DNA from 4 places in the Agaribacterium sp. ZY112 genome. Region 3 is predicted to be linked to each of the others. Evidence: predicted binding sites of a transcription regulator. Region 3 holds the regulator's gene; each other region holds the start of a gene.

Region 1 (7,553 bases), 1.8 Mb from region 3:
CCACCATTTGAGGCACTTTATTTGTGTGTGCTTTTTCAACACTTACTGCTTGGGTACACAGGACGTCACCGATGAACTCCCGCCCACTGTGGATTGCAGTGACGGTACTCATATGCCTATTGTTCAGTTTCAACCAAGTTGACGCACAGCAGAATAAGACCCCCTATCAATCAAAACTGCAGCTCAAGATTGCCACTAATGTGTCCACCATTGAGCGACACAAAATAAACAACAAGAGGGACTTTTGTAACGAGCTAGCCAAACAGGACAACCTTGATCGAGCAGCTGTCGAGTTACTGCTAATTTGCATGTCATTAAAGATGGAAGGTGTAGAAGCCGAGCTAGAACTCATTCCGTCCCCCACTTACGGACGTGCGATTCAAATGCTACAAGATGGCAAAGCCCATATCGCCGCCCAAAGCCTTTGGGCCTCAGACATTAACCCCGAGTTAATTCACCTAACTGAAGCAACTATTCGGCTTGGTGAGTTTGAAAAAGGCATATACACCACCAAGAATCACCCCCTACAACAACAAAAAGGCCAGCACTACCCGCTAAATAATTATCTTGGTGTAACCCTTCGCTCATGGCATCACGACTGGCGCATATTAAATGAGCTTACGCCAAGTAGCATTTCAACAATACGCTACGACTCCATGATTAAAATGCTGAGTGTTGGCAGGGGAGACTTTACCTTGCACGAATTCCCCAACAATGACGAACTTGTTGTACGTTATAGCGGTGTCGATCTCTACCCCCTACAGGGGGTAAAAATTGTTATTCACGATATTCGCGCATTTGGTATTTCGTTAAAGGCGCCCAGCAGTGAGCGCCTTATCCACATTATGAATAACGGCGTACATAAGATGCGGGAACAAGGCTTAATCAGAGAAATTTACGAGAACAATGGTTTTATCAATCAACAAACCAATGGCTGGGCCATTTTAAACCCAATAGAAAAAACAGATAAAAGCCCCAACAAGGCTGGGGCTTTACAATAAGGCTAATGCAGCTCTAAAACGTCTTGCATGTCGTACAAATCTGGCTCTTTACCGGCCAGCCACACCGCAGCGCGAACAGCACCACTGGCAAAGCTCATACGGCTAGAGGCCTTATGAGTAATCTCGACCCGCTCCCCGTCAGCCAAAAAGCTCACTGTATGATCGCCCACTACATCACCACCACGCACAGTTGCAAAACCAATGGTATCGCGCTCTCGCGCACCGGTTTGACCTTCACGACCGTAAACAGCAACTTTGCTGAGGTCGCGGCCCAAAGCATCGGCGACTACTTCACCCATGCTTAGCGCCGTACCAGAAGGCGCATCAACCTTGTGACGATGATGAGCCTCATAGATTTCGATATCGCTGACGTCGCCCATAACTCGCGCGGCAATGTCGAGTAACTTAAAGCAAAGGTTTACACCGGTACTGTAGTTTGAAGCCACAATGGCTGGGATCTTAGCCAAACTTGTATTGAATTCGGCTTTTTCTTCGTCACTAAAGCCAGTGGTACCAACCACCATAGCTTTTCCGTATTCAGCACACAGCGCTGCGTTGGCAACTGTGGCAACAGGCGCGGTAAAATCGATCAATACGTCGAAGTCATTAATGACGGCCGCAAGGTCGCCACTGATGGCAACCCCAAGCTTACCGAGACCAACCACTTCACCGGCATCGGCACCAATAAGCGAACTGTCTGGCCTATCAATAGCGGCCGCGAGAACAGCATCTTCATTATTCTGTACCGCCTCAATCAAAATGCGGCCCATACGACCGGCAGCGCCGGCAATTGCAATTTTTGTTGTCATCTTTTTTCTCAACCAACTTAGTGCAAGTTAGATCAATCTTAGGCGTGGATAAGTGCTTCGGAGCAGTACCGGCACAGTTTGTCTGGACACGCCGTGAATACATCCCTATAGGCTCGGCCGCCGCATCCATGCGGCAGACGGTCCAGCCCAACTGGCCGGAACCGCTCTTTGTATTTCTCTGCCAGTTCAAAACACATTGAACAAACAAGGACTTAAATTTGAATGAAGAATAGTAGCGAAATCTCGACGCATCTGCCGAGTCCTCTCTGCCACTTGTGATATGCAAGTTGGAATTGGCACCTTGTATCGGGCGAGTATTCGGTAGTACTTAGCGAGACCATCTGCGCCATGGATGGCGCGGCTGAGCCCCCACGGAAGGGCTCACGGCGAGTCTCGAGAAGTACTACCGAATACTCGCCTGCACCAAAGCCAAATTACAACTTCATATCACCAAAAAAATTCTTCATGCCTTCAAACCAACTATGCTGGCGAGGACTGTGTTTTTTACCTTTCATTGAATCACGCAGCTGCTCAACAAGAGAGGTTTGTTCTTTATTGAGATTAACCGGTGTTTCTAATACAACACGACACATCAAATCGCCGGTAGCTCCGCCACCGCGAACTGAACCGACGCCCTTGCCACGCAAACGGAACATTTTTCCAGTTTGTGTTTCTGCTGGAATACGCAACTTCACTCGACCATCCAAGGTCGGCACTTCGATCTCACCACCTAAGCAGGCATCAAAGATACTAATGGGCACTTCACAATAAAGGTTCTTACCATCGCGCTGGAAAAATTCGTGTTCACGAACATGCATTTGCACATAGAGATCACCGGAAGGGCCACCATCAGCGCCAGCCTCTCCCTCACCAGACAAACGAATTCTATCGCCAGTATCAACACCTGGAGGCACTTTAACCGAAAGGGTTTTAGTCTCTTCTACTCGACCTTGACCATGACAACTAGTGCAAGGATCACTAATGATGGTGCCTTTACCACGACAGGTAGGGCAAGTTTGTTGAACAGCAAAAAAGCCCTGCTGCATACGCACCTGACCGTGACCACCACACGTTGAACACGTTGTTGGTTTTGAGCCCGCTTTCGCACCACTGCCGTCACAAGGTTTACAAGCAACCAAGGTAGGCACTTTAATTTTTACGGTTTTACCTTTAACAGCATCTTCAAGGCTCAATTCAAGGTTGTAACGCAGGTCGGAGCCACGAGCTGGGCCACCACGACCGCCACCGCCGCCGCCACCAAAGATGTCGCCAAATACGTCCCCAAAGATGTCACCAAAACCACCGGCTCCGCCGCCACCAAAGCCACCACCCATACCAGATTGGCCATCAACACCCGCATGACCATATTGATCGTAGGCGGCTCGCTTTTGAGAATCCGAAAGAATTTCATAGGCTTCAGAAGCCTCTTTGAATTTTTCCTCCGACTCTTTGTTGTCTGGGTTGCGATCCGGATGATGCTTCATCGCCACACGGCGATAAGCCTTTTTAAGATCTTTTTCCGAGACGTCTTTGCTGACGCCGAGTATTTCGTAATAGTCGCGCTTGGACATAGGTGCTACAAACTTTTCTGTCTATTTCAATTACAACAAACGCGGAGCAAGCCCCGCGTTGTTATCTTTATTCCCTGCGCCACTCGGCGCAAAGCTAAAACGCAAAAAGCCCAGACGTTACCGCCTAGGCTTTGCTTAACGACTTACTTGTCGTCTTTCACTTCTTCAAACTCAGCGTCAACAACACCGTCGTCAGCTGCTTCTGCACCAGCATCTGCAGCTTGTTCAGCAGCGCCTTCACCTGCCTGAGCTTGCTCTGCGTAAAGCTTCTGAGCTAAAGAGCCAGACGCATCAGTCAACTCTTTGGTTGCCGCTTCAATAGCTTCTTTGTCGTCGCCCTTAACTACTTCTTCTGCTTTTGTGATTGCAGCTTCGATGGCAGTTTTCTCATCTGCTGTAGCTTTGTCACCCGCCTCTTCAACAGTCTTCTTCGTTGCATGGATCAATCCTTCTAAGGTATTGCGTGCACTCACCAATTCTTCGAATTGACGATCCGCTTCAGCATTGGCTTCAGCATCTTGCACCATTGAATCGATCTCATCATCGCTTAAACCTGATGACGCTTTGATGACAATGCTCTGTTCTTTACCAGTGCCTTTGTCTTTAGCGCTTACATTCAAGATACCGTTGGCATCGATGTCAAAAGTCACTTCGATTTGCGGCATGCCTCGTGGAGCAGGAGGAATATCAGCCAAATCAAAACGGCCCAAGCTCTTGTTCCCTGTAGCTTGCTTACGCTCACCCTGAACAACGTGAATAGTCACAGCCGACTGGTTATCGTCAGCGGTTGAGAACACCTGAGATTTCTTAGTAGGAATCGTGGTGTTTTTGTCGATCAATGGCGTCGCTACCCCACCCATGGTTTCAATACCAAGAGTAAGAGGCGTTACATCCAACAACAATACGTCTTTTACGTCACCAGCTAATACCGCACCTTGAATCGCAGCACCCATTGCTACCGCTTCGTCAGGGTTAACGTCTTTACGTGGCTCTTTGCCAAAGAAGTCAGTGACCGCTTGCTGAACAAGAGGCATACGAGTCTGACCACCAACAAGGATCACATCGTCAATTTCACTGGCACTTAGATCTGCATCTTTAAGAGCAATCTTCAATGGTTCAAGTGAACGAGTCACAAGCTCTTCAACCAAAGACTCAAGCTTGGCGCGGGTTAACTTAACCACCAAGTGCTTAGGTCCAGTGGCATCAGCAGTGATATAAGGCAAGTTCACTTCTGTTTGCTGGCTTGAAGACAACTCGATCTTGGCTTTTTCAGCCGCTTCTTTAAGACGCTGAAGCGCCAGTGGATCGTTGTGTAAATCAATACCGTTAGAAGATTTAAACTCTTCCGCCAAGTACTCGATCAAACGCAAATCAAAATCTTCACCACCTAAGAAGGTATCACCATTGGTTGCCAATACTTCGAACTGGTGCTCGCCATCAACGTCAGCGATTTCAATAATAGAAATATCAAAAGTACCACCACCAAGGTCGTAAACAGCAATAGTGCGATCGCCTTTGGCTTTGTCCATGCCGTAGGCAAGTGCCGCAGCAGTTGGCTCATTGATAATACGCTTAACTTCTAGACCGGCGATTTTACCTGCATCTTTAGTTGCTTGACGCTGGCTATCGTTAAAGTAAGCAGGAACGGTAATAACCGCTTCGGTCACTGCTTCGCCAAGATAATCTTCAGCGGTTTTTTTCATTTTCTTAAGAACTTCAGCAGAAATCTGGGGTGGCGCTTTTTTGTCGCCCTTCACTTCTACCCAAGCATCACCGTTGTCGGCAGCAGCAATGGTGTAAGGAACCATTGAGATATCTTTCTGCACAACATCGTCTTTAAACTTACGACCGATCAAACGCTTAACGGCAAACAAGGTGTTTTGAGGGTTAGTTACCGCTTGGCGTTTTGCGCTTTGGCCAACTAATACTTCACTTTCATCAGTAAACGCAACAATTGATGGCGTAGTACGATCGCCTTCTGCGTTTTCAATTACTTTGCTTTTTTCACCTTCAAGTACCGATACACACGAGTTGGTTGTACCCAAATCGATGCCAATAATCTTACCCATTTTCAATCTCCACTTACTGGGGCAGAGCGCTGCGCGCACTGCTAAATTCAAATCTGTTCGTTCTCTAATGAGACCGGAGCGTTAAGCTTGGCTCATATATAGGATCATTTTTTCTGTTTTCAAGGGGGCTTTAACAAATGCTTAAGCGTCGGCCTTGCTAACAACAACCATCGCAGGGCGTACTAGACGGCCACTCAGGGTATAACCTTTCTGCACCACATTAAGCACAGTGTTTGGCTCAACATCAGGGCTAGGCACAGCAGAAATTGCTTGATGCAAATTAGGGTCAAACGGCTCGCCCTCCGGTGCAACGGCTTCAACCTTGTGACCTTTTAATGCGTCATGGAAGGTTTTTAGCGTTAATTCAACACCTTCATTCAAGGCATTAACATCCGCACCTTCTGTATTTGCGGCTTCGAGTGCACGCTCCAGGTTATCCACCACAGGTAACAAGCTGTTCACTAATTTTTCCAATCCAAACTTATGCGCTTTTTCAACGTCCTGCTCTGCACGTCGGCGAACATTTTGAGCTTCAGCTGCGGCTCGCAAGGCATTTTCCTGCACTTGGGCTAGCTTCTCTTCAAGCTCTGCAATTTTTGCAGCCGCATCATTCTCTGGGCTACTTTCTTCACTAAGGTCAGCTTCAGCTTGAACTTCAGCTTCTTGCTCTAACTCAACCTGTTCTTCAACAGCGTCGTTTTTTTGATCTTCGCTACTCACGTACTTACTCCGAACTCATAGCAGTTTCTTAAGGTCTGGCGCCTATATGGGGGCTTTGATTCACGCTTCAAGGGTAAAAATTGAAGAAAACTTAAACAGACTATTGGCAAGCCTACAAAAAGTACTGTATAAATAAACACATCTGTTCGCACATACAGGGAATTTGACATGCTCACCCACCTACAAATCAGCAACTTCACACTTGTCGAACAACTCGAGCTTGAACTAAAGCGCGGGCTAAGTGCTCTGACTGGTGAAACCGGCGCAGGTAAAAGCATCTTGCTCGATGCCCTAGGTTTGGTGGCCGGTGACAGAGCCGATGCCGACAAGGTACGTCATGGTGCCGAGCGGGCAGACATTCAAGCGAGCTTCAACGTAAGCAAGCTGCCTTTTATTGGTAAGTGGCTAAGCGAGCAAGAGCTAGGCAATGAGGACGAGTGCTTGCTGCGCCGAGTAGTCACTCGCGAAGGTCGCTCTCGCGCATTTATAAACGGCCAAAGCGTCACCCTTCAACAACTTAAACTGCTAGGTGACATGCTAGTCGATATTCACAGCCAGCATGAACATCAAAGCCTGCTAAAAAATACAACTCAGCAGCGCCTGCTTGACGCTTTTGGCCAGCAGCGAAGCTTGGTAAAAGAAGTGAAACGCGCCTATTTCCACTGGCATAGCTGTAAAGAGCAATTAGAACACTTACAAAGCCAAAGCGATGAGATTGATGCTCGCTTCCAATTGCTTAGCTACCAAGTTGAAGAACTCGATCAACTCGCCCTTGGTGAAAACGAACTCAATGAACTAGAACAAGAGCAACGCCAACTTGCCAACCTAGAGTCCATTCAGCAGAGCTGCCAATACCTTAATGAACTCTGTAATGATGATGAGAACGGCTTACTTGCTAAGCTACATAGCGCCTTGAGGGTACTCACTGAGCTACCAAAAAAAAGTGAGCACTTACTTAACTCGCAATCTTTACTGGAACAAGCCCTGATCAACAGCCAAGAGGCCCAAGCAGACATTGAGCGCGAACAATTTAGCAATGAGCTAGACCCAGCACGGCTACCTGAGATTGAGCAGCGCTTAAGCAGCATCTACGATGTCGCCCGCAAACATAAAGTTTTGCCCGAAGAACTCAGTGCCTTACACCAGCAACTCAGTGCTGAGCTACTGAAGCTGCAAAGTGGGGACGAACAAATTGAAGCCCTTGAAAAGGCCTTGCGTGAACACTTAGAAAACTACCAAAAACTAGCAGATAAACTCAGCCGTAAACGCCAAAGCGCTGTCACGAAATTAAACCGCGCCGTCAATGGCAAGCTCGCCCAGCTCGCCATGGGCCACGCCGATTTTGTTGTGGAACTTGTTGAACTCGATGAAAAGCCACACTGC
Region 2 (7,553 bases), 1.8 Mb from region 3:
GTGGTTGATATGGTTAATGACGCCTATCAAAGCCGTTTACAGTTGGCGCGCTTAGATGCGCAACACGAGCAATTACTGATACAGCATGATGGTACCCAGCGATCTTTGGCCTTGGTTGCAACAGGCGTTGTTGATGCGAAAGTCACAGCTTTAAAATTATGTGAGCATAAAAGCAAGGCGCATGAGTAAGCGCTTTTACTGCTCTCTACGTTTTGGCAGGAAATAAACCGTACAAGATCTACACTGAATAAAGATCTGTCGTGGCCTTTTAATGTTAAGTCGCGTTTGGCTTTGACAGTTTGTATATGTCGAGGAGGCGGTGATGAGTGCTAATTATTTGGTTGTCGATGCGTTTAGTGATTCTGTTTTTGGTGGTGTTCCAGTTGCAGTGTTTACCGATGCTGGAGACATATCTTCAGGGCAGTGCCAGCATTTGGCTGAGGAAATTATGCCAAGTGATACGGTGTTTATTGACTCAGCTGAGGCGAGTTCAGGCTGCTATGGCTTTCGTTTTTTTAATGCGCAGGGCTCTTGCGGGGCTGGTGGTCATACGATTATTGCCGGTCTTGCTGCCTTAAAACATGTGCATGGTGCAGGCGCCGGAGCTAAATTAGAGCAAGTGAAGATCGATGCTGGTGATAGTAGCTTTGAAGCGGCGATTGATACTGGGGAGCACAAATACCCTTTTCTTTGGCGTCAGAGCCTAAGTCCCGAGTTTGATCACTTTGTACCTGATATTGCGGACTTAGCTCGTATTATTCGTGTGAATCCTGATGATGTGAATACGACGAGTTATCAGTGTTTTATTGCTGCCTGCGGTTTGCCCTATCTTATTATTGCGTTGAAAAGCTATGAGGCTTTGAGAGCGGCTGAGTTAAATACGACAGCCTGGGCCGAATCATCGCTACCAGAAGCGCTGGTTGATCGTATCTTATTGCATGTGCCAAGCACAGGGGGCTTGGCGGCTGACTTCCATGCTCGTCTTCTACGCCGTGGTGACGCGGCTCATGCCGACCCTGCTATAGGAGAGGCGATGCCTGCTTTTGCCGCTTACCTTTGTGAGCATGAGCAAGTTCCTCAAGGCACACACAGTCTCACAGTCATGCGTGGGGAGCTTAATAAGCGGCAAAGCTTTATTCATCTAGATGTAGAAAAAGGTGAAAGTGGCGCGCTTAGCTTGCGTACAGCAGGTGATGCTGTTGTATCTGCTAGCGGTGAAATTGTGAATATCTAGCATGTGCTTATGCTAGATATGGTGGAGCTAAGCGAGGCAGTTTTATAGCATATCTACCCCTATTTTTCGGTTTTCAAAAGCGGGTATTTTCTTATCGTATAGACCTTAGGCCTGTGTTGCGGGCAGTGTTAAAGCCGTTGTTGTGTTAAGTTTACTTGATCTTGTAACTGTACACATCCTAGGTGTTTTTGATGTCAAAAATAGATTCCGCTGACCTTGTTAGTGATATGCCAAATGTCGATGCTGAGTGTTTTCAGGCGATTGATTTGGATGCGCTTAGTGAGCGCGTAGCCACAGGCTCTAAACCTAAGATTCTTTTACTTTATGGCTCGTTAAGAGAGCGTTCTTTTAGTCGTTTGGTGACCGAAGAAGCGGCAAGAATATTGACTACACTCGGCGCCGAATGCCGAACCTTTAATCCAAGTGGATTGCCGCTACCTGATGATGCGGAAGCTGATCACCCCAAGGTTGATGAGCTGCGCTCTTTGGTTTTATGGTCTGAGGCCATGGTTTGGTGTAGCCCTGAGCGTCACGGTGCGATGACCGGTATTATGAAGTGTCAGATAGATTGGATTCCCTTGGCTTTGCAGGCTGTGCGACCAACACAGGGTAAAGTGTTGGCGGTGATGCAAGTATGCGGTGGCTCACAGTCATTTAATGCGGTTAATCAGATGCGTATACTCGGGCGCTGGATGCGCATGTACACCATCCCTAATCAAAGCTCGGTTGCCAAAGCGTGGTTGGAATTTGACGATAATGATCGTATGAAAGCCTCGTCGTATTACGACAGGGTGTTTGATGTATGTGAAGAGCTACTAAAGTTCACGCATCTACTGCGCGGTAAAGTTGGTTACTTAACTGATCGTTACTCTGAGCGTAAGGAAAGCGCTGAGCAATTTAGAAATCGAATTGATCAGCGCTCTATGTAGAGTGAATAAGCCCTGCTAGAGAGGCTGGGGCTGATTAAAAGTGAACGCTCATTTGTACTTGGGTTGTATCGGTGGTGTCGGCTGAAATATAGGCGGCACCAACGGAGAAACTGGGGGCAAAATAGTATTGTGCGCTAAGGTTAAATTCTGTTTCTGCGCCTTGGGCATAGTTGATCTGGCTCCCTGAGAGACCAAGCTCTAAGTCGGCAATTAAGACTGATCGCACACCTAAGGTTAGGACAATGCCGTCATCACTGCGATCAACCACACCTTCTAGTTGGCGATTAGCATAACCTACCAAGCCATATAGATCTGTTTGTTTCCAAACGTTGAAACGACCACCTGCTGAGATATTTAGGTTTTCAAGCTCAAATTTATCTTCGCCAATTTCATCTGTGGCGCGTTGATAACGAATATAAAGTAGGCCGCTGTCATTGATACTGCTTGCGCCGGCAATGCCTAAACCTGAGGGGCGGTAATCGCTGTTATTCTCGTTATCACTGACATTTTCATAGCTAAATTGGAGAAAGTCCCAGCTAGGGTCTTGAGCGTAACTCTGGCCTGCGATAGAGAGCAATAGTGCGGCAGAGGCAAGTTGTTTTATGTGCTTCATAGTTTATCCTTAACGGTCCTTGTGTGGCATTGTAGCAACTCATGGCTAAGTTGTTCAGTGTGTTAGATAGATTAATCTTGGAATAGGCCGCTTTGGCGTAAATAGTGAGAGGCTTAAGAAGTAAGATTTAGTCATTTGTATGTAGAAGCTCCGTTTGCACTGCTTATTAAAATGTTAATGTAGGTGTGTTTCTAAGCTCTGTTTAAGTATTAATTGTTAGAGATTTAAGATGGATAAAAAAGAATCCTGCGGTCAGCGTCTTCTTATTGATTGGGGCACAACCAACTTTCGAGCCTTTGTCGTGGATGCTGAGGATGAACTCGTAGACTCCTTTGCAAGTGAGCGGGGCTTATTGAGTGTGGAATCTGGTGCTTTTTCCTCTACCTTGCAGAGTTTGCTGGAAGAACATTTAGCTTCATACAAAGCCATGCCGATACTCATGGCAGGTATGGTTGGTTCCTTAAAGGGCTGGGTGAATGTGCCTTATGTTTCAAGCTCGGCCGGTGCTGCTGAGTTGTCTGCCGCGGCACATGCTTTAACGTTACCTTGGGGCGCCAAAGCTTACATTATACCGGGCCTTAGTCATGAACCGGAGGCAGGTATTTATGATGTTATGCGTGGTGAAGAGGTTCAATTAATTGGCTTGCAGGCTTTACTTGGCGAAAATCAGTTAAAGGTTATTTTACCTGGAACGCACTCTAAGCATGCGTTGATGTCTCAGGGCCAGATTAATGCTTTTAAAACCTATATGACAGGTGAGCTATTTTCTGTGCTAAGTAAGCAAATGCTTTTTTCTCGTGACTTAAACCAGGCAACAATTGGCTCATCGGATAGTGCTTTTTTGCGTGGTGTGTCAGAAGGGTATTGCTCTGAAGAGTTAATGGCCGTGCTATTTCGTTCGTGGACGCATCGCTTGTTCAATAATCTAAAGCCCGATGAGGTACTCGATTATTTAAGTGGCATGTTAATTGGTGCAGAATTAAAAACTATTGGCACTGATTTACATTATGTTGTTGGTGGGCAGTCACTCTGCCAGCGTTATTTATTAGCTGCCGAGCACTTAAGCTTACTGTGCCAATACTATAGTGGTGATCAGTGCTTTTTGGCGGGCATGAAAGTTTTATCAAAGGAGCGTTTTGATGCTGAAAAAGCTTGAACTAGAAAACCACCTACCGCTTATTGCCATTTTACGTGGTATAGAGCCCGCAGAGGTGCTTGATGCTGCCAAAGTTTTAACTGAAGAAGGGTTTACGATGATTGAAGTGCCCTTAAATAGCCCCGAGGCGCTTAACAGCATTAAATTACTTGCCGATAGTTATGTCGATACCGACTCAAATAAATATTTAGTTGGTGCGGGTACGGTAACAACCTTAGCCGAGGCAGAAGCGGTCATCGATACTGGGGCCAATTTAGTGGTGACCCCTAATTTAAATATTGACGTGATAAAAGCTGCTGTACAGGCTAATTGTGTTTGTTTTCCCGGAATTGTCACACCTAGCGAGGCCTTTTCAGCATTGGCTGCAGGTGCAAGTGGCTTGAAATTATTTCCTGCGTCACAAGTAGCTTATGCTGGTTTTAAAGCCTTAAAATCAGTATTGCCTGTAGGAACTTTGTGTTTTCCTGTTGGTGGTATTAATGCACAAAGTGAGAGCATGAAGCCGTGGCTTGATATTGGTGCTAATGGTTTCGGTTTGGGTGCAGCCCTTTATAGTGCGGGTATGAGCATGACTCAACTTCGTGAAAATGCAGCAAGCTTTGTTGCCGCATTGAACACAGCTCGTTAATACTCCTATTAATAACTGTGTTAATTAACGACTAATATGCTTTGAGCTAGTGATGATATCCAATACTGATTGCACCAAACTGTGTATCAGTTAGCTGCCCTTCAAATGTATCTGTTCCGCGCATCATTGCAAATGTTGCGGACCAATCATGCCACGTCGCACTTAAACCGATACTCGCTATTGCCTGCTCATTAATTAAATCAACTGAATGGCTGTCTTTAAATGTATTGCCATCAATGGTGATATCGTTAAAGACATAAAGCGCGTGCATGGCAAACTGAAATTGCCATTGGAACTCTGAGCCAAAGCGCGCGGCTGAGGTGTTGATAGAGCGTGCAGGGTCCGGATCAACATACGCGTAGGTTTCGGCAAGTGAGTCCCCTAGGCGGAAAATCAAACCTGTACCAATATCACTGCGCAAGTTACCAAGACCACCAATAGAGTAAGAGCTGACATCAAAAAAGTCGGAGTGACTCGCATACAGGCGTCTTGTGTGTTCGGCATCTAAGCGAAACACAGCTTCGTTCTGTATTTGATGATCCCAGCCCATTGGCTCCGTGCCATTGGTGATGTCGTGAATAAATTTCTGGGCCTGCTCGGCCATAGCGGCGGGACCAATAATTCCCAGGGTCAAACCTCGGCTATTCGCGATCTTGTTGTCGTACGCTCGAGAACGAGTATTCCATAAAAGTGTGCCGGCATAAGGTCGGTCGTCTTCCACTAATTCACTGGTTTCAATGTTGTCAGGGGTATACATGCCTTGAGCAAGGCCATAACCAACAGCAAACTTGTCAGCGTGTTTGCCATAAAGACCCAGCTTAGAGTTGAATCCCTTAATCCATTTAGGTGCGGGTTGCTCTTCTAGTTTGTCATACGAACCGTAACCCCAAGCGTATGCAACACCATTGGTAAAACCGTCGTCACTAAATGCGAATAAATCATTTTCAAAAGTAAACGCATACCAGCGCTTACCTTCTTTGTTATCGTCTTGCTCAGACTTATCTTGGCTCAGCGCTGAGGTACATAGGCCGCATAGGCTTAATGATAATAATAGTTTTTTCATGGGTATCACTTGGGAATAAAAAAGGGCATGTATGTATGCCCTTTTTCGTATGTAGATTGACAATAAAGTATCATACTTTCCCTGCTCTGGAGCCCCCGTGTTTACTGGGCAGGCTATAATGTCGATTTCTTAAAGTATCATACTTTGCGCGATGAGAGCAGGTACTACTCTGATTTTGGGTGACATTAAAGTTTCATCCTTTTCTTGAGTCTTAATATAAATCAATGGCTTAGTTGTCTATGCAGTGGTTCCATCAGGTATTTATTTTCTGCAAGGGCAAGTGGCAGCACCTATTTTAAGCCATTACTTTATAGAAGATGGCCAAGGGTTATTTAGCTTTATCTGTTTCACCTTAATTCACCGCCTCATGATTAATTCATCGGTGCGCGGTGAATTAAGGTGAATCTTTTGAGTTTGTGGGTGCTTGTATTATTTTACCGTCGAACTTCTCTATAAGCTTAACCTAGTTTAGAGCTATAAAAAGTAGGGAAGGCAAGCTCTTAGGCGTGAGCTTATTTTGTGCTATGCTGTACATATATACAGTTGTGTTGTTAGAAATTATGCCTGTTTTCATCGCCCACGATCTTATCCCAGAAGAGCCTAATACCAAGCTTCACCGCTATGCCCTGTACAGCTCAAAAGTACCCTGTGGCTTTCCTTCGCCTGCAGATGACTTTAGTGAAGAGACACTCAATCTCTCGGAGTACCTGATTAAGCACCCAGCATCGACCTTCTTTGCGCGGGCCGAGGGGGAGTCTATGCATGGCGCGGGCATAAACGACGGCGATCTATTAGTGGTGGATAGAGCTCAGCCCTATGTTCAAGGCGCTATAGCAATTGTCAGTGTATGCGGTGAATTAACCTGCAAACAACTCGACTTAAAGCAACAGCGCTTACTGGCGGCAAACTCTAGCTTTCCTCCCATACCCATTACCGAAGACCTTGATACCATTATCGAAGGCATTGTGATTTGGGTGATCAAGAACACGATGCAGGTATAGTTGTGTTTGCTTTGTGCGATCAACGCTCTTTCTACGCTAGTTGTGAAACGGTGTTTCGTCCTGATCTTCGAGGAAAACCCATCGTTGTCTTGAGCAATAACGATGGCTGCGTTGTCGCTCTTAATCAGCAAGCCAAAGATTTAGGTATTCCGTCATTTGCCCCATTCTTTAAGCATAAAGCCTTGATTCAAAAAGCGGGAGTCGAGGTCTTTAGCTCGAACTATGCCCTCTATGGCGAGATCAGCCGCCGCATAATGAGCACTCTTGAATCAGAGGTACCAAGCCTAGAGGTCTACAGTATAGATGAAGGGTTTTGCGATTTTACTGCTGTGCCAGAGGGGGAGCTTAAGCCATTGGCTCAGCACCTACGTCAGCGCGTATATCGTGAGCAGAGAATTCCTATGGGTGTGTCAGTTGGATCTACCAAAACATTAGCGAAGCTCGGTCAGTATGCCGCCAAAAAAATCCCAAGCTTAAATGGCGTTTGTATTATCGAGAACTTACGTCAGCGTATCTGGTTAAGTGAGCGGGTACCTGTTTCGGAAGTCTGGGGTGTGGGGCGGAGGCTGAATAAGAAACTTACGGCGATGGGTATTCAGACTGCTGCACAGCTTGCAGCTATGTCGGAAGAACAGGCTCGAGCTTTAAATGGTGTTTGCCTAGCTAGAACGATTAAAGAGCTAAATGGCCAGTCGTGTATACCGATGGAGTTGGTACCTGAAGTGCGGCAGACCGTAGTTTGCAGTCGAAGCTTTGGAGAAAAAGTCACATCTGTAGATGACCTGAAAGCCGCTGTCGCTAACTTTGTTGCTCGAGCATGTGAAAAACTTAGATCTCAAGAGCTATATGCAGGGCGCTTGAGCGTGTTTATTCTAACTAGCCGTTTTGATGCGAACGTATTTGCCGATGAATACAGCGAAAAGATACCT
Region 3 (7,553 bases):
TTTCCTGCCGAGCAGGATTTGGCTTTAGTCAGCGCCTTATTGCATCAGCGGCGTGTTGCTCATCGTTTTACTGAAGAGGGCAATGAGCAAGTACTTTGGCTGAACGAGCAAGAGCACGTGCCTGCGCTTGACGAGTTCTTTTCAGCATGGCTGAAGGGCGACATTAAAATAGAGCGCGCTCAAGCGGAAACACCTCATAATCACCGAGCAACGAGCTTGCTTCCTTCTTTAGATTTAGCGGCTCTTATGCGTTTACCGCTGACCACGGGTTTTATTATTCTGGGGTGTTTAGGCTATTTCTTTGTTGATGTCTTACAAAGTCGCGCTTTTTTTTCAGCCTTAGCCTTTGCTCCTTTGCACTCGATCGAACAAAGTCATGAGTACTGGCGTGTAGTCTCACCCGCTTTTTTTCATTTTAGTCCTGTGCACATCATTATGAATGCGATGTGGCTATGGGTGTTGGGTCAGAAGATTGAGCCTGCCTTAGCTAAATCGAATTACTTGTTGCTTTTTTTAGTGACGGCTATTTCGGGCAATGTTTTGCAGTATCAGTTAGTTCAAAGTATTTATTTTGGAGGCTTATCTGGGGTGGTATATGGCTACCTTGGTTTTATAGCGGTGGCCTATTGGTTATTTGGGCGACGTGAGGTCATGGTGCAGCCAGGTATTATTATTTTTTCTGTTGTATTTATGGCTTTGGGTTTTTGGGGCGCCTTGGATTGGCTGAGCGATGGCGGCATTGCAAATTGGGCGCACCTAGGTGGCTTTATCTCAGGTTGTTTATACGCAGTGGTTTATTACAGTATTTTTAGACAGGGCAGTAAGCATGTTAAATGAAGAATTTTTACAAGCGCTTGATGTGGATATTATTGAGCGCTTTAAGCGTGCGGTTGAGCTAGGTAAGTGGCCTGATGGTAAAGCTCTGAGCTCTGAGCAGCGTGAAACCTGTATGCAGGCGATTATTATCTTTGAACATCGTCACTTAAATGAAGACGAGCGTACGGGCTATATCCCCCCCAAAGAAGATCCTTGTGGCCCTAAGGATGACATAGAAGAGATAAAGTGGACTTAGTATGCAAAACTCTGAACCCCAAAAAATTTATTTAAAAGACTATTGCCAGCCAAGTTACTGGATCGTAAAAACAGATCTCAACTTTGATATTCAAGATACTTATGTGGATGTAAGCAGTAAATTACAACTGCGTAAAAATCATACGGTTAATAATGATCGTTTATTCTTGCACGGTGGTGAACTTGAACTACTGGGTGTGGCCTTAGATGGGCAGCACTTAGATGAAACGGCTTATCATTGTGATAAAGAAGGTTTGACCTTATCAGGTTTAGCTAATGAGCATTTATTAGAAATTACCACTCGTATTTATCCGGCCAAAAACACCTCACTAGAAGGTTTGTATCAAAGCCGCTTAATGCTCTGTACTCAGTGCGAAGCAGAAGGTTTCAGAAACATTACTTATTACCTTGATCGACCCGATGTAATGAGTGAGTTTAGTGTTCGTATCGAAGCAGATAAGCAGACTTGTCCTGTGCTTTTATCTAACGGTAATGAGCTTGAACGAGGTGAGCTTGAAGCAGGTCGCCATTTTGTAAGCTGGCATGACCCTCATTTAAAACCTTGTTATTTATTTGCCTTAGTTGCAGGCCGTTTGAGTTATGTTGATGATCTTTTCACGACGAATTCAGGTCGCGATGTGCTCTTGCGATTATTTGTTGAAGATAAAGATTTAGATAAGTGTCAGTACGCTTTAGATAGCCTTAAAAATGCAATGGCTTGGGATGAGCGTGTTTACGGTCGAGAGTACGATCTTGATATTTACATGATTGTTGCTGTTGATGATTTTAATATGGGGGCGATGGAGAATAAGGGCCTCAATATTTTTAATACCTCTTGCGTGCTTGCGAAGAAAGAAACCACGACTGATGCTGAGTTTCAGCGTGTCGAGGCGGTTGTTGCTCACGAGTATTTTCATAACTGGTCTGGTAATCGTGTTACTTGTCGTGACTGGTTTCAGTTAAGTCTAAAAGAAGGTTTTACCGTATTTCGTGATGCCGAGTTCTCTGCTGACATGGGCTCACGAACAGTTAAACGTGTTGAAGATGTTAGCTTGTTAAGGTCTTTGCAGTTTGCTGAAGACGGTGGGCCAATGGCGCATGCGGTGCAACCTGACTCGTTTATTGAAATTTCGAATTTCTACACCCTGACCATTTATGAAAAGGGCGCTGAAATTGTGCGCATGATTTATAACTTATTGGGTGCCGAGAAATTTCGCTTAGGGTCGGATTTGTATTTTTCGCGCCACGATGGTCAGGCGGTGACAATTGAAGACTTTGTTGCGGTTATGAGCGAGGTAAGTGGTCGTGACTTTACTCAGTTTATGCGTTGGTATAAGCAAGCAGCCACACCTGAATTAAGTGTTAGTGCTAGCTATGACGAGCAGCAGCGTACTTATAGTTTGAATTTTAAGCAGAGCTGTCGCGTCACTGCTGAGTGTGAGTATAAAAAACCATTCTTGATCCCTGTTGATATCAGCTTATTGGGTGAGGCAGGCAAGTTGGCTCTTAACGTTGATGGCCTCACGAATACTGAGTCGGAAGACAATACTAAGCTCATGCTTGAGATAGACCAAGCTGAACAAACGATTGTGTTTAATGATGTTTGCGAGCAGCCCGTGCCTAGTTTATTACGAGGTTTTAGTGCGCCAGTTAAGTTAAGTTTTGCTTATAGCGAAGACGATCTCTTGCGTATTATGGCGCATGAAGACGATGGTTTCTGTCGTTGGGACGCTACTCAGCAGTTCTTGCTGCAAGAAATTAACGCCATTCGGGCGACATTTAAGGCGGGCAATAAACCCAGTTTAAATCCTCGTTTACTTGAGTTGTACACGTCTCTTCTTGCCGATCAAGATCAAGATTTGTCCTTGCTTGCGTTGATGCTGACCTTACCTAATGAAAAATATTTAGCCGAACTGGATACCCAGGTTGATGTTGATGCCATACATCAGGCTCGATCTTGGCTTGAGCTAGAGTTAGCTAAGGCACTTCAGCCTGAGTTTTTAGCGTGTTATCAACGTTTAAACGAACTTGCTCATGAGCCTTATTCGGCAGATGCGCAAGGTGTTGCTAATCGCAGTTTAAAAAATAAGGCCTTACATTATCTGGCTTTAGATGGCTCAACCCTGGGCTTGTCTCTAGCTGAAGAACAGTTCCATGCGGCCAGCAATATGACTGACGAGCTAGCTGCTTTTCGTGCGATAGTTCACTGTATGGAAGTGGACAATACTACTAGGCGGGAGCGCGCTCTTGTTTCTTTCTATGAGAAATGGAAAGACGAGGCTCTGGTTGTGAATCACTGGTTTTCAGTGCAAGCCAGTGTTGCCGCTGCATCAACTTTAGATGATGTTAAGGCTTTGTTTAAGCACGAGGCCTTTGATTCCTTAAACCCAAATAAGCTTCGCTCTTTAGTGGGTGTTTTTTGTAATGCTAATACTTGGTGTTTTCATGCGAAAAACGGAGAGGCTTATCGTTTCCTTGCTGATGAAATATTGCGTTTGAATAAAGCAAATCCACAAATTGCTTCACGTTTATTAACACCGCTGACTCAATGGCGACGTTATGATGGTGTGCGCCAAGCTCTGATGAAAGAACAGCTTGAGCGTATTCAGGCAGAGCCAAGCTTGTCTAAAGACGTATTTGAGGTTGTTAGTAAAACACTTGCTGATAAGTAAGGTTTGGCTTTTAGCTTGCAACTCGTAATAAGTTGCAAGCTAAACGAATAAAAAAAGCCGTATGAACATACTCTATGCGGCTTTTTTATTATTGAGAGAAAACTCGGTTATGACGTGCTTGGCTGTTGAATGAGTAGTGCTCGAGCATTACCGCTATAGCACGCTTGCTCTAGATGGCTTCGCTCTTGGCGATGAATACGGCAGTTTTTATCGTCAAAGAAGGCAACAACAAAAGCAGATGTGCCTGTATTGAGTGTTTCCCACATCATCCAAAGGTTCTCAGCATCATCTTTGCTTCGCATTAATCGCAATGTTCTTTGATTAAAGCCATAAGCATCAAGCTCGGTTTTGCTTGGCAGTTTAGAACCAATCCATGTTAGCCAGCGATTGCCTGATTGATGGCTTAAATGGGCAAGCATGGGCATGGTGAGCTCGGCCGTTGTTTCTTGCCAAGCGGGTACGATAAGCTCACTGAGGCCTGGCTCAGATAGCTGGCTGTGTTGTCGGGCTAACATTAGTGCAGTCCTCGGCGAATGACGCCAACGCTTAAACCTTCAATCGCAAAGTTGGCGTCGCGCAAGTCGACTTTAATCACTTCAAAGTCTTGGTTTTCCGGCCAAAGTTCAACGACTGAATTGTTGCCTTCACGGCGGAAGCGTTTCACCGTGACTTCATCTTCTATTCTAGCGACAACAATTTGCCCGTTTCGAGCCTGATCGGTGCTGTGAACTGCAAGTAAGTCACCATCAAAAATACCTGCGTCTTTCATGCTCATTCCATGAATCGTCAGAAGGTAGTCGGCTTGAGGGTGGAAGAGGCCTTCAGCGATTTGTACATGCTCTTCGATATTCTGTTCAGCTAGGATTGGGTTGCCTGCTGCAACACGACCAACTAGAGGGATGCCAGTGTGGTGATCTGGTAGGCGAATACCTCGGCTAGCTCCTGGCACCATCTCAATCACCCCTTTTCGTGCGAGTGCTTTTAGGTGCTCTTCGGCAGCATTGGCCGAGCGAAAGCCAAACACTTGTGCAATTTCGGCACGAGTAGGCGGGTAACCTGTATCGTCTATATGGGACTTAATAAGGTCGAATATTTGTTGTTGGCGAGCCGTTAACTTGGTCATATAGCCTTGCTTCCTGTCACACTGTTGTTTTATACAGTCAAACTGATTATATACAGTGTTTTATACAGTGCAATAGCCTGAGTGAAAAAAGTTCATCTCACTCAGGGCTGTTACTGAAGCTAAGGCCTTAGTTTGCCTTAAAAAGGGTCGTCGTAACCTGTAAAGCTGTCGGGCTCAATTGATTCCAGTGGGTTTGCGTATAAATAATGGCTATCGCCATTGTCAGCAAAGGGGGATACGCCTTCTAAACTTGAATAGGCTTCTTCTGGCGCATCGGTCTCAATCGCGCTAAGGCTGCCCCAGGATTCAATGTCGAATTCGCTGATATCGCCATCAAAGTATTGGATTTCAATCGTGCGTTGCTTTTCATCAATGGCAACAACTTCAAAACGTTGTTGTGTTTCTTGGTCTCGATACCAAGTCCCAACTAAGGGGTAGTAGGATGCCATATGCATGCCTCCATAACGTCATTGTGCTTGGCCAAGATGGCCGTTAGCTAATAAACGAAGGCTGGTCGAGTTGTGTTGGCTTCCGATCCGAATCCCTTGAGTTAAATTACTCCTGTTTTGTGTTTAAGCTCTCAATTTGTCAGAGCTATGGTTGTCAAGGGTACAGCTGTTTTCGTCTTGCCTTCGATTTAAAATTACCACTGTTTTAAGCGCGTTGCAGCAATAAATAAAGCACTTGCAGGCGGAGTGTTTAGGTGCTTGATGTTAAGCAAAATCGGCTAAGTTATTGAATTTGTATGCCTATTTTTAACACTGTTGGCATGAGCGTTGATTTTTTAAAAGTAAAAACGATAATTCGTTGTAATATAAGAGGAAATTCGTCTAATAAGCTCTTGTTCTAATACCTGCTTGTGGCACTTGGTAAGCAGGCTGCTCCAGATTTAGTCAATGTTAATGTAATAGACCGCGCTCTTTGGAGCAGGCTAACAAGCTGATCAATGGCTGTTGTTTGATTTCACTAGGATGTATATATGACTAAGCCAGGCCCGCTGATTGCGGATTTAGCCGGTATTGAGCTCGATGAGGTTGATCGGGATGTGCTTCGCCACCCACGACTAGGGGGGCTTATTCTTTTCTCTCGCAACTATGAATCTAAGCAACAGCTTAGGGATTTGGTTCGCTGTATCCGCGAGGTCCGTGAGGATTTGTTAGTTTGCGTTGATCATGAGGGAGGCCGTGTCCAGCGCTTTCGAGAGGGCTTTACGCACTTGCCACCTATGCATTGCTTGGCTGAGCGTTTTATCGCCAATCAAGAGCAGGCTTTGCTTGAGGCTAAGGCGCTTGGCCATGTTATGGCAGCCGAGCTATGCGATGTAGGGCTCGATTTTAGTTTTGCACCGGTACTGGACTTGGCCGATTTACAAAGCCAAGTTATCGGCGACAGAGCCTTTTCTGGTGATGCCGAGCATGTAACGGCTTTGGCAAAAAAGTTTATTGAAGGTATGCACAGTGCGGGTATGAAAGCGACCGCAAAGCATTTTCCTGGGCATGGAGGGGTGATAGAGGATAGTCACCTTGAGCTACCTATTGATAAGCGCTCGTTTGAGCTTATTGAGCAAACCGATTTACAGCCTTTTAAGCAGCTTAGCAGGCATTATGATGCTGTGATGACGGCACACATTCAGTTCCCAGAGCTGGACGAAGAGCCTGTTAGTTATTCTCGCTTTTGGATACAAAAGGTATTACGTGAACAGTTAGGCTTTGACGGTTTAGTTTTTAGTGATGACTTAAGCATGAAAGGTGCTGAAGGCCATGCCAGTGATCAATCTGATACTTATGATGTGCGTGTTAGCAAGGCAATTAATGCAGGCTGTGACGTGGTTCTTATATGCAACCAGCGCCAAGGTGCCGAGCAAGCTCTAGAATATATGGAAGCATGTGATATAGGTGATCTTGGTCTATTGGATAAAATGCGTAAATCACCGACGCAATTGCCTGGGGCATCGGTGCTTAAGGCCGATGAGCTTGACCTTGTCGAACATTTAATTTCAAAACTGTAGTTAATTTAGGGGGCTTTGTGGAAAGCGTTTATCAGAACATGGTTGCTCGTATGGCCGAACTTGTTGGTGCGAATAACTCGTGGATTATTGAATCCTTTGTTGTGGTTTTTTTGACACTATTAAGTGCTTACGTCGCTTCTAAATTATTAAAAACTGCATCTACAAAAGCGCTAAAAACTAAAACGGTCTGGGATGACGCTTTGTTTTTTAGCTTGCAGCGGCCCTTAAAGTGGTTAATTTGGGTGTTTGGTTTAAGCGCCGCTGGTGATATTGCTGCCAGCCAAAGCGACTCCATTGTTTTGAACTCGATTGGATCATTAAGGTATGTGTTATCTGTTTTGATTGTGAATTGGTTTTTATTGACCTTTATTCGCAAGGCTGAAAAAAACTTTGCTAATCCTGAGTTTTGCTTTCAGCCAGTTGATGAAACTACGGCATCGGCAATAGGTAAGCTGCTACGTGTATCGGTGATGATTACTTCGACGCTTATCTTGCTACAGTATTTTAAGGTCGAGATACGCGGAATATTGGCCTTTGGTGGGATAGGGGGCATTGCTGTTGGTTTTGCTGCCAAAGATCTGTTGGCCAACTTTTTTGGTGGTTTAATGATTTATTTAGATCGACCATTTAGGGTGGGGGATTGGGTGCGTTCACCGGATAAAGATATTGAGGGTACCGT
Region 4 (7,553 bases), 910 kb from region 3:
GAACTTGCTGGCATTAGAAAATACTTCTGCACAAAATACTAAGTCCTCAGCCATTCTAACACCAATAGGAAAGCGGGTATTGGCAATGCATGCTCGCTTAAATATCTTGCCCCAAGGGTGGCCGCGAACCAGCTCTTGAGCCAGTAAACAGCCTAGTACCTCTTCTCCTCTTAAGAGTTGGCTACTTTTACAGTTATAGCCTGCGGCAACGGATTTCTTATCGTTAAATAGAGTGTTGTTGCCTTTTACAATATCTGCATCGTAGTGCGTCGCAGTATCATAAAGTTTTTGCAATGCATCTACAGGAAGGGTGTCGTCAGGGTCGATAAAACAAATGTAGGAGCCTTGAGCTGCATCTAGGCCTGTGTTGCGAGCAGCTGCGGCGCCCTGATTATGAGAATGCTTAATAATACGAGCATTGTTCAGCTGGCTTAACTGTTCTTGGCAGCGAGTTGGCGTATTATCCGTTGAACAGTCGTCAATAATGAGGATTTCAAGGCGCTGCTTGAATGTGCATAAAGCCAGAGATGCTAAGCATTCATCGACATACTCTTCGACATTGTATGCGGGAATAATCACCGATAAATCATAGGCTGCAGGAATGTTCACATAGATACCTAGGTTAAATTACGCGAATTAATAGAGGCTGGTTTCGCCTGGTGGGCGGGTTTTAAAGCGTCTGTGTACCCAGAGGTATTGTTCGGTATTTTTGCGAACTTCTTGCTCTACAAATTGGTTGATAAGTTTGGCATCTTCTTTTTCATCTTGCCCCAGCTTTCCTGAAAGGCTATTGCCTATTTCGATCGTGTAGTGATTGGTTTTGCTATCACGGCGAGTCACCCAGGTTAATACTTCTGCTCTGCCGGCAGATGCGAGTTGAGCAGGGGCTTTCACGGTGGCTGTATCAATGCCAAAAAAGGGGGCGAATACAGAGCGTCGAAGGCCATAATCTTGATCCGGAGCATAGTTGATGATGGCGCCATTACGCAGAGCTTTAATAATACCGCGCACATCGCCGTTGGGTACAACAGTGCTGCCTGCATTGCGTCTTACTCTTCCCGCCGCTTGCGCCCACTCGTAGACAGCGTTGTTGTGTGGGCGATAAAAGCCGGAGATAGGAAACTCCAAGTTGACCATAGAGGCACCTATTTCAATGGTTGTAAAGTGAACGCCGAGAAATAGAACACCTTTGTTACTTTTGCGCGCTTGTTCGATGAATTCCATGCCTTTAATGGTATAGCGTTTACGGAATCGCCAGTTGGGCCAAAACCAAGCGCAACCACTTTCAAAAATACCAATAGCGGTTTCTTCAAGCGTGCGTCGAACCAACAGCTGCTGCTGTTGGGCATTGAATTCTGGGTAACAAAGTTCAATATTTCGTTGTGCTATTCGCTTTCGAGAGCTGTTACCACGGGCTAGCATTCGGCCAATTTGTTTTCCCATCCAGATTTGAGTACTCAATGGGAATAGCTGGCAAAAACTCCACCACAGGGCCAGACCTAACCAAGAGGGGAGGTAACGAGGGTGCAGTAAATGAGGGCGGAAAGTATCTGGAGTCATGATGTTCTTAGTTAGCAAGCTGCAAAGAGCGATAAAGTGAAATAAGTTTTTCGGCTTCTTGTTCTATTTTGTAGCGTTTAAGAATGCGCTCCCGCCCAAGTTGGCCCATTTTTTCAAGTTGCTCACTATCGTTTAGCAATAATTTGAGCTTGGCGTTAACTTGCTCTTGGTCTCCAACGGGGACAACCCAGCCCTGTTTGCCTTGCTCTATGATTTCCGGCCAAGCTCCGGCTTCTGTGGCGAGAACAGCCGCACCACTGGACATAGCTTCAAGAATAGTCAGGCCAAAGCCTTCTGTAGTACTTAATGCTGCAACAATATGGCTTTGGCGAAACAATTTAGGGATTTCATCAAAATTAAGCTCACCGGTAAATTGTATTTGTTCACTTAAGCCTGCGTCTGCAACCTGTTGTTTAAGTTGATCAGCAAAGCTTTTGTTTTCAGGAGAGATTGCGCCAACAATAAGAGCTTTTGCATTTGGATATTGTGGCAACACATCGATGCATGCTTTTATAAAAATATCGCTACCTTTTTGGGCTCGAACACGGCCAAACATAGCCACTTGTATGTGCTCTTTAGAGCGATCTTTAGATGGGTGGTAGGTGTCACTATCGATTCCGTGCGGGATGAGTTGAGTGGGTTTGTGTTCAAGATACGCAGCTGCGGCAGCGCAGGTAGAGATCACACAATCCATTTTACTCATCAACCACCGGCTAAAACGGCTGTGATATCGCTGGGCCGTTGAGGTAAATAGTATGCGTAGCCTTATGCGAAAAATATGTTTTAGGATAAGAGCCTGAATCATTTCGTCATTGCGCCTAGCGTGGAACACACGATAGCGGCCTTTATCAAGTGGCTGACGGCAAAGCTTAATGAGTTCTACAAATCCTAAGCCTAAGTCACGATCTTCCTCAGAAAGGTGAGCTTTACCCAGCACACAAACCGGGGCAAGGCTCTTTTGTATCTTTAAGGTTTGAAGCATTGTTGATGTGACGCCAGAAAAACGTTTATTGCTATTACCGAGTATAATCTCGCAGTTTTCGGGCTTCAGTGGTGCTGTCATTATGCTAATCTTGCGCCTTTGTTTTTATGCTGGCTTGCGCCTGCGTTTATTACACGAGACGTGGTGCGTACCATTATTTCGTTAAATGATATAAAGATCTAATTATGCCAGAAAAAAAGCGACTAAGAATTTTACACGTTCTTCTTTCTCGAGGTTTTGCCGGTTCTGAGCGTTCGACGGCCGAGTCTTGTAATCAACAGTGCCTTGAGCATGATGTTGCCGTGGTGGTGCGCAAAGATCATCGCAAAGCCGGAGCGAGTGTTGTCGATCAGCTAGATAGTCGTGTGGAAGTATATGAAATTCACGCTTTTTTCTTTGCCTTGTGGCAACTGAAATCCGTATTGGCTAAGTTTAAACCGGATCTCATTCACACTCATTTAAGGCGCTCTACTCGTTTAGTGGCTAAAGCTAAGCCTAGAGCCGCTACGTGTTCAACCTTACATATTGAAGTCAATGGCCCGTATTTCTTGCATATGGATGGCTTGATATGCAATGCGCGGTGGCAGGTCGCCAAAGTGCCATCAGAATACGGCGGCATGATTCACAAGGCGTCAAATTCCCTACAGCCACATCGGCGTATTAGTAAGCAACAGCGACAAAAACTTCGCTCAGAGTTGGGCATAGAAGATAGTCACTATTTGATTGGGGCAGTCGGGCGCTATCACACAAGTAAAGCATGGGATACCTTGATCAAGGCGATGAAAAGGGTAGATTGTGAGCAAGCGCGTTTATTGTTTTTTGGTGGCGGCTCTTTAGAGGGGGGGTTGAAAGGTTTAGCGTCGAGCGATAAGCGTATTCAGTTTATTGGTTTTCGCCCTGATATTAAGGATTTGTATCAGTGTTTTGATTTATTTGTTTGTCCTTCTCGGTACGAGCCATTACCGCGAGTTATGCTCGAGGCTTATGATGCCGGTTTGCCGATTATTGCGTCTGACACTGGTGGCTGTAAGGAGCTTATTGATGATTACGGTGGTTGGAGTTTTAGCACTGATAACGTGTCAGAGTTAGAAGCTTGTTTGCAGAGTTGCTGTGATGATAGGCCTAGCGCAGAGCGGCCAGACCTAAGTGCTCACTATGTAGAAAATGCGAATGCGGCTATCGTTGATTTTTATTGTCGTCTTATCGACAAGAAGCATGCTCAGTACTAGTTAATTCGTGCTGTGATCCTTGCGTTTACAGCCCCCGCTTCTTGAATTTTATGTTTGTTTTTCTAGTTGTTTGATACCAGCTGGGGTTTCAATAATTTTCTCATTGACGGTTTTATTGCGAATGATGCGATTAGCTTTCCAGTCTGCGTCATTTACATAACCACGGGCATGATCTAAATGAACACACACGGCGCTGTAGCGTATTTGCTTGGCTTTAATTCCGGCATTTTTTAAACGCCAGCCAAATTCAGCATCAAGGCCACCGTATTTCATGCGCTCGTCAAAACCGTTAACTTTAAAGGCATCACTTTTAAAGCAGCTTGCATTGTGTCCATTCCATGTGCGATTGGTTGGGGTCAAGCTGTTATAGATACGCTGGCGAATAGGGCCGGCTGTTAATTTCATAAATTTAAGGCTGGGTTTGACGTCGTTGTCTATTAGCCATGCCTTATTGAAACATCGCCCAGCTTTAATATCGTCAATGCTAATGGCTTTGCTTGTTGACATGGGTAGTTTGAAATAACCGCCAGACAAGAAGTGCCCAGGCTCTGCATATTGGCGATGTACGCTTAAAAAGTCAGAGCGTGGAATGCAGTCGCCATCGGTCATGACTATGTAGTCACCACGTGCTGCGACCAGTGCTTTATTGAGGATGCGGCACTTTTCGAAGCCTTGATCCTCATGCCAAATATGTTGTGTGTCGATGCCGCTTTGCTCGCGAAACGTATCAATTATCTGACGTGTTTCGTCCCCCGATCCGTCATCAGCGATAACAATTTCATAGTTGGTATCATCTTGAAAGGCGTAGCCCCAAAGTACCTTGTTTAGCCACTCGGGGGAGTTATAAGTGGTAAAAACAACACTGATTTTGAGTTTCTGAGGCAAGTATTTGGACAAGGGATATACCTAATGCTGATTGGGGCTTAGCCTTTGGGGGCGAAGTTGAAGTTAAAGTGCTGCTCTAAGCGCAGCCATTGTTCACGATTAAAGTCGCGGCGAATATTACTTTTTTTCAAGGCTACGCGCTGAGAAAAAGCGATGGGCTGTGGTTTGGGTAGTGGTTGAGCGCTGCGGCGCACTTTACTGCCTTGGCGAAAGCTCATGGCTTTAAACCATAGGTCATCAGCCTTGGGGGTTAATTCGCTAAATAGCTCGACGTCGTTAAATTCTTCGCTTAAGCAATGGGCGGGATACAGCACGCCGCCGTAACCCAGCGCAAGGGTGTCGTCGTGACTTTGCCCTTCGACTTCGCTGCTCCACTGTTTGTAGGGTAGAAGCTCGCCGTCTGCGTTATAGCGCACACGTCTCGCCTGATGGGCAATGATTTCTGTAGGGTGTTGTTTGTGTTCATCAAGTAAACGCTGTAACCAGTCTTCAGCATACATAAGGTCGTCATCACAAGTGACGATGGTCGCTTCTGGATAGAGCTCTCGGGTGCGAACAAGTTTTAGGTGGGAGCTATCCCAGCTAGCATAGGCAATTTCAAAACGCTCGGATTCAAACTGTTTTAAACTCTTAGGGATCTGACTCTTGGCTGATTCGTGCAAACATAAAACAACTTTAGCGGGGCGAGTGCTTTGTGACAGCAAGCTGCGTAATACAAGAGGAATAGTTCCAAAACGAGATGGAATAGAGGTCAGTGAAATAATAACCTCGTTATCGTCTTCTTTGTGATCGGCCAAAAGCGAGCTAATGGGCAGGCGTTTTAATTGCCATGAGCGCCATAAGGAGCTGGGATATTCTTTTAACTTCATAAAAGCGTGCTCTGAAATTTTGCCGCATTCTACTTGAGAAATGCGGCATCCAAAACCGTTGAGCTTGACGTGCCGCCCAAGAGCTGGAACACTTTGCATCAAACCACTGAGTATTTATCCACTATGTCGCTAGTTTTGGGGGTAGACCCCGGGTCCCGAAAAACGGGTTTTGGCTTGGTCGATTCAAGTGCCGCAAAGCCAGTTTATGTTGCTAGTGGTGTTATTCGTATTCCTACCGAACTTAGTTTGCCTGAACGCCTGCACTATATCTATGCCAACCTGCTGGAAGTCATCGATAAATATCGTCCTGAGCAATGCGCTGTGGAAGATGTATTTATGGCAAAAAATGCTCGCTCGGCGCTTAAACTTGGGCAGGCGCGGGGGGCGGCAATTGTAGCGGCTTCGTGCCGTGGTTTAGCGGTAAGTGAGTATGAGGCTCGCAAAGTAAAGCAAAGTATTGTGGGTACGGGGGCGGCCGACAAAACGCAAGTGCAACACATGGTGACGAGCTTGTTAAAACTCTCGGCAACACCGCAAGAAGACGCTGCGGATGCCTTGGCAGTGGCTTTATGTCATATCAATAGTGAGCGTTTGAGTGCTCAAATATCACCTCAAGTACGTTATCGACGAGGAAGACTTTCAACATGATTGGCCGTATTCGTGGCGTTTTGTTAGAAAAACAAGCGCCTTTACTTTTAGTTGATGTGGCGGGCGTGGGCTATGAACTGCTTGCGCCAATGACCACGTTTTTCTCTTTGCCTGAACTTGGGGCAGAAGTGGTCTTGCAAACGCATTTTGCTGTCAGTGAAACCAACCAGCAGCTTTACGCTTTTCTCACTAAGGAAGACCGAGAGCTTTTTCGCTTGTTAATCAAGGTAAATGGCGTTGGGCCGAAAATGGCACTTGCGATTATGGCCATGGAAAACAGTGAATTTGTGCGCTGTGTGATGGAAGACCAAGTGGCGAGCTTGGTTAAAATACCTGGGGTAGGTAAGAAAACCGCTGAGCGCTTAATTATTGAAATGCGCGATAAGCTTAAAGATTGGTCGTATCAGGGAGCTGAACTCACGACAACCGAGCAACCCCAAATAAACACTAATCTTGCCGTTAGTGAGGCTGAAAGCGCCTTGGTCGCCTTGGGCTATAAGCCTGTTGAGGCTAGTAAAGCCGTATCCAAGGCGAATGTGCAAGAGGGTGCGGATGCAGAAACCTTGATTCGTTTAGCGCTTAAATCCATGCTTCCTGGCTAATAAAAAAACCTAAGAAAACATCATGATTGAAGAAGATCGTTTAATTGGCGCCACGAGCCTACCCAGAGAGGAGCAGCTGGATAGGGCGGTAAGGCCTAAGACACTGGCCGACTACATTGGTCAGCCTGCAGTTAAAGAACAAATGGAGATCTTTATTGAGGCGGCTCGCAAGCGCGAAGAGGCTCTGGATCACACCTTGATTTTTGGTCCCCCTGGCTTAGGTAAAACCACACTTGCCAATATCATCGCAACAGAGATGGGGGTTGATCTTAAGTGCACATCGGGGCCGGTATTAGAAAAGGCCGGCGATTTAGCGGCAATGTTGACCAACCTCGAGGCGGGTGATGTTATTTTTATTGATGAGATTCACCGTTTAAGCCCCGTGGTAGAAGAGGTGCTGTATCCGGCGATGGAGGATTTTCAGCTCGATATTATGATTGGAGAAGGGCCTGCAGCGCGATCTATTAAACTCGACTTGCCGCCTTTTACTTTGGTTGGCGCCACTACTCGAGCGGGGTTGCTGACATCCCCGTTACGCGACCGCTTTGGAATCGTACAGCGTTTGGAGTTTTATAATCAGGCCGATCTTAGTCAAATTGTAAGTCGTTCATCAAGGCTCAGCGGGGTTGAAATTGACGAGGCGGGCGCTCAAGAGGTGGCTAAGCGCTCACGGGGTACGCCACGTATTGCCAATCGTTTGTTACGCAGGGTTCGCGACTATGCAGAAGTCAAAGCCGATGGTGTTATTGGAATGAATGTGGCCGATAAAGCACTGAAT

What was found. The regulator LexA, encoded in region 3, represses DNA repair genes until DNA is damaged. The targets are predictions, from matches to a motif close to ACTGTNTNTANANACAGT.
Region 1: a site for LexA is predicted at 6,294-6,311, ahead of recN (DNA repair protein RecN). Genes of this name have one in related genera too.
Region 2: a site for LexA is predicted at 6,150-6,167, ahead of AB1S55_RS01830 (LexA family protein). Genes of this name have one in related genera too.
Region 4: a site for LexA is predicted at 5,631-5,648, ahead of ruvC (crossover junction endodeoxyribonuclease RuvC). Genes of this name have one in related genera too.

The regions. Positions count from the first base shown of each region.
Region 1 covers NZ_CP166840.1:338,608-346,160, forward strand. Annotated here, with positions in the region: gene AB1S55_RS01530 (hypothetical protein) at 72-1,001, shown strand; gene dapB (4-hydroxy-tetrahydrodipicolinate reductase) at 1,004-1,810, opposite strand; gene dnaJ (molecular chaperone DnaJ) at 2,245-3,381, opposite strand; gene dnaK (molecular chaperone DnaK) at 3,525-5,450, opposite strand; gene grpE (nucleotide exchange factor GrpE) at 5,592-6,170, opposite strand; gene recN (DNA repair protein RecN) at 6,339-7,553, shown strand, end outside.
Region 2 covers NZ_CP166840.1:417,736-425,288, reverse strand. Annotated here, with positions in the region: gene AB1S55_RS01865 (hypothetical protein) at 1-189, shown strand, start outside; gene AB1S55_RS01860 (PhzF family phenazine biosynthesis protein) at 323-1,234, shown strand; gene arsH (arsenical resistance protein ArsH) at 1,426-2,163, shown strand; gene AB1S55_RS01850 (outer membrane beta-barrel protein) at 2,198-2,776, opposite strand; gene AB1S55_RS01845 (2-dehydro-3-deoxygalactonokinase) at 3,006-3,932, shown strand; gene AB1S55_RS01840 (2-dehydro-3-deoxy-6-phosphogalactonate aldolase) at 3,916-4,560, shown strand; gene AB1S55_RS01835 (lipid A deacylase LpxR family protein) at 4,607-5,623, opposite strand; gene AB1S55_RS01830 (LexA family protein) at 6,184-6,624, shown strand; gene AB1S55_RS01825 (Y-family DNA polymerase) at 6,594-7,553, shown strand, end outside.
Region 3 covers NZ_CP166840.1:2,856,027-2,863,579, forward strand. Annotated here, with positions in the region: gene AB1S55_RS12400 (rhomboid family intramembrane serine protease) at 1-837, shown strand, start outside; gene AB1S55_RS12405 (YeaC family protein) at 827-1,072, shown strand; gene pepN (aminopeptidase N) at 1,074-3,743, shown strand; gene AB1S55_RS12415 (hypothetical protein) at 3,851-4,258, opposite strand; gene lexA (transcriptional repressor LexA) at 4,258-4,866, opposite strand; gene AB1S55_RS12425 (DUF6763 family protein) at 5,004-5,315, opposite strand; gene nagZ (beta-N-acetylhexosaminidase) at 5,846-6,874, shown strand; gene AB1S55_RS12435 (mechanosensitive ion channel family protein) at 6,913-7,553, shown strand, end outside.
Region 4 covers NZ_CP166840.1:3,764,050-3,771,602, reverse strand. Annotated here, with positions in the region: gene AB1S55_RS16365 (glycosyltransferase family 2 protein) at 1-609, opposite strand, end outside; gene lpxL (LpxL/LpxP family Kdo(2)-lipid IV(A) lauroyl/palmitoleoyl acyltransferase) at 637-1,560, opposite strand; gene AB1S55_RS16355 (glycosyltransferase family 4 protein) at 1,568-2,623, opposite strand; gene AB1S55_RS16350 (glycosyltransferase) at 2,728-3,771, shown strand; gene AB1S55_RS16345 (glycosyltransferase family 2 protein) at 3,820-4,668, opposite strand; gene AB1S55_RS16340 (glycosyltransferase family 2 protein) at 4,695-5,525, opposite strand; gene ruvC (crossover junction endodeoxyribonuclease RuvC) at 5,649-6,173, shown strand; gene ruvA (Holliday junction branch migration protein RuvA) at 6,170-6,775, shown strand; gene ruvB (Holliday junction branch migration DNA helicase RuvB) at 6,798-7,553, shown strand, end outside.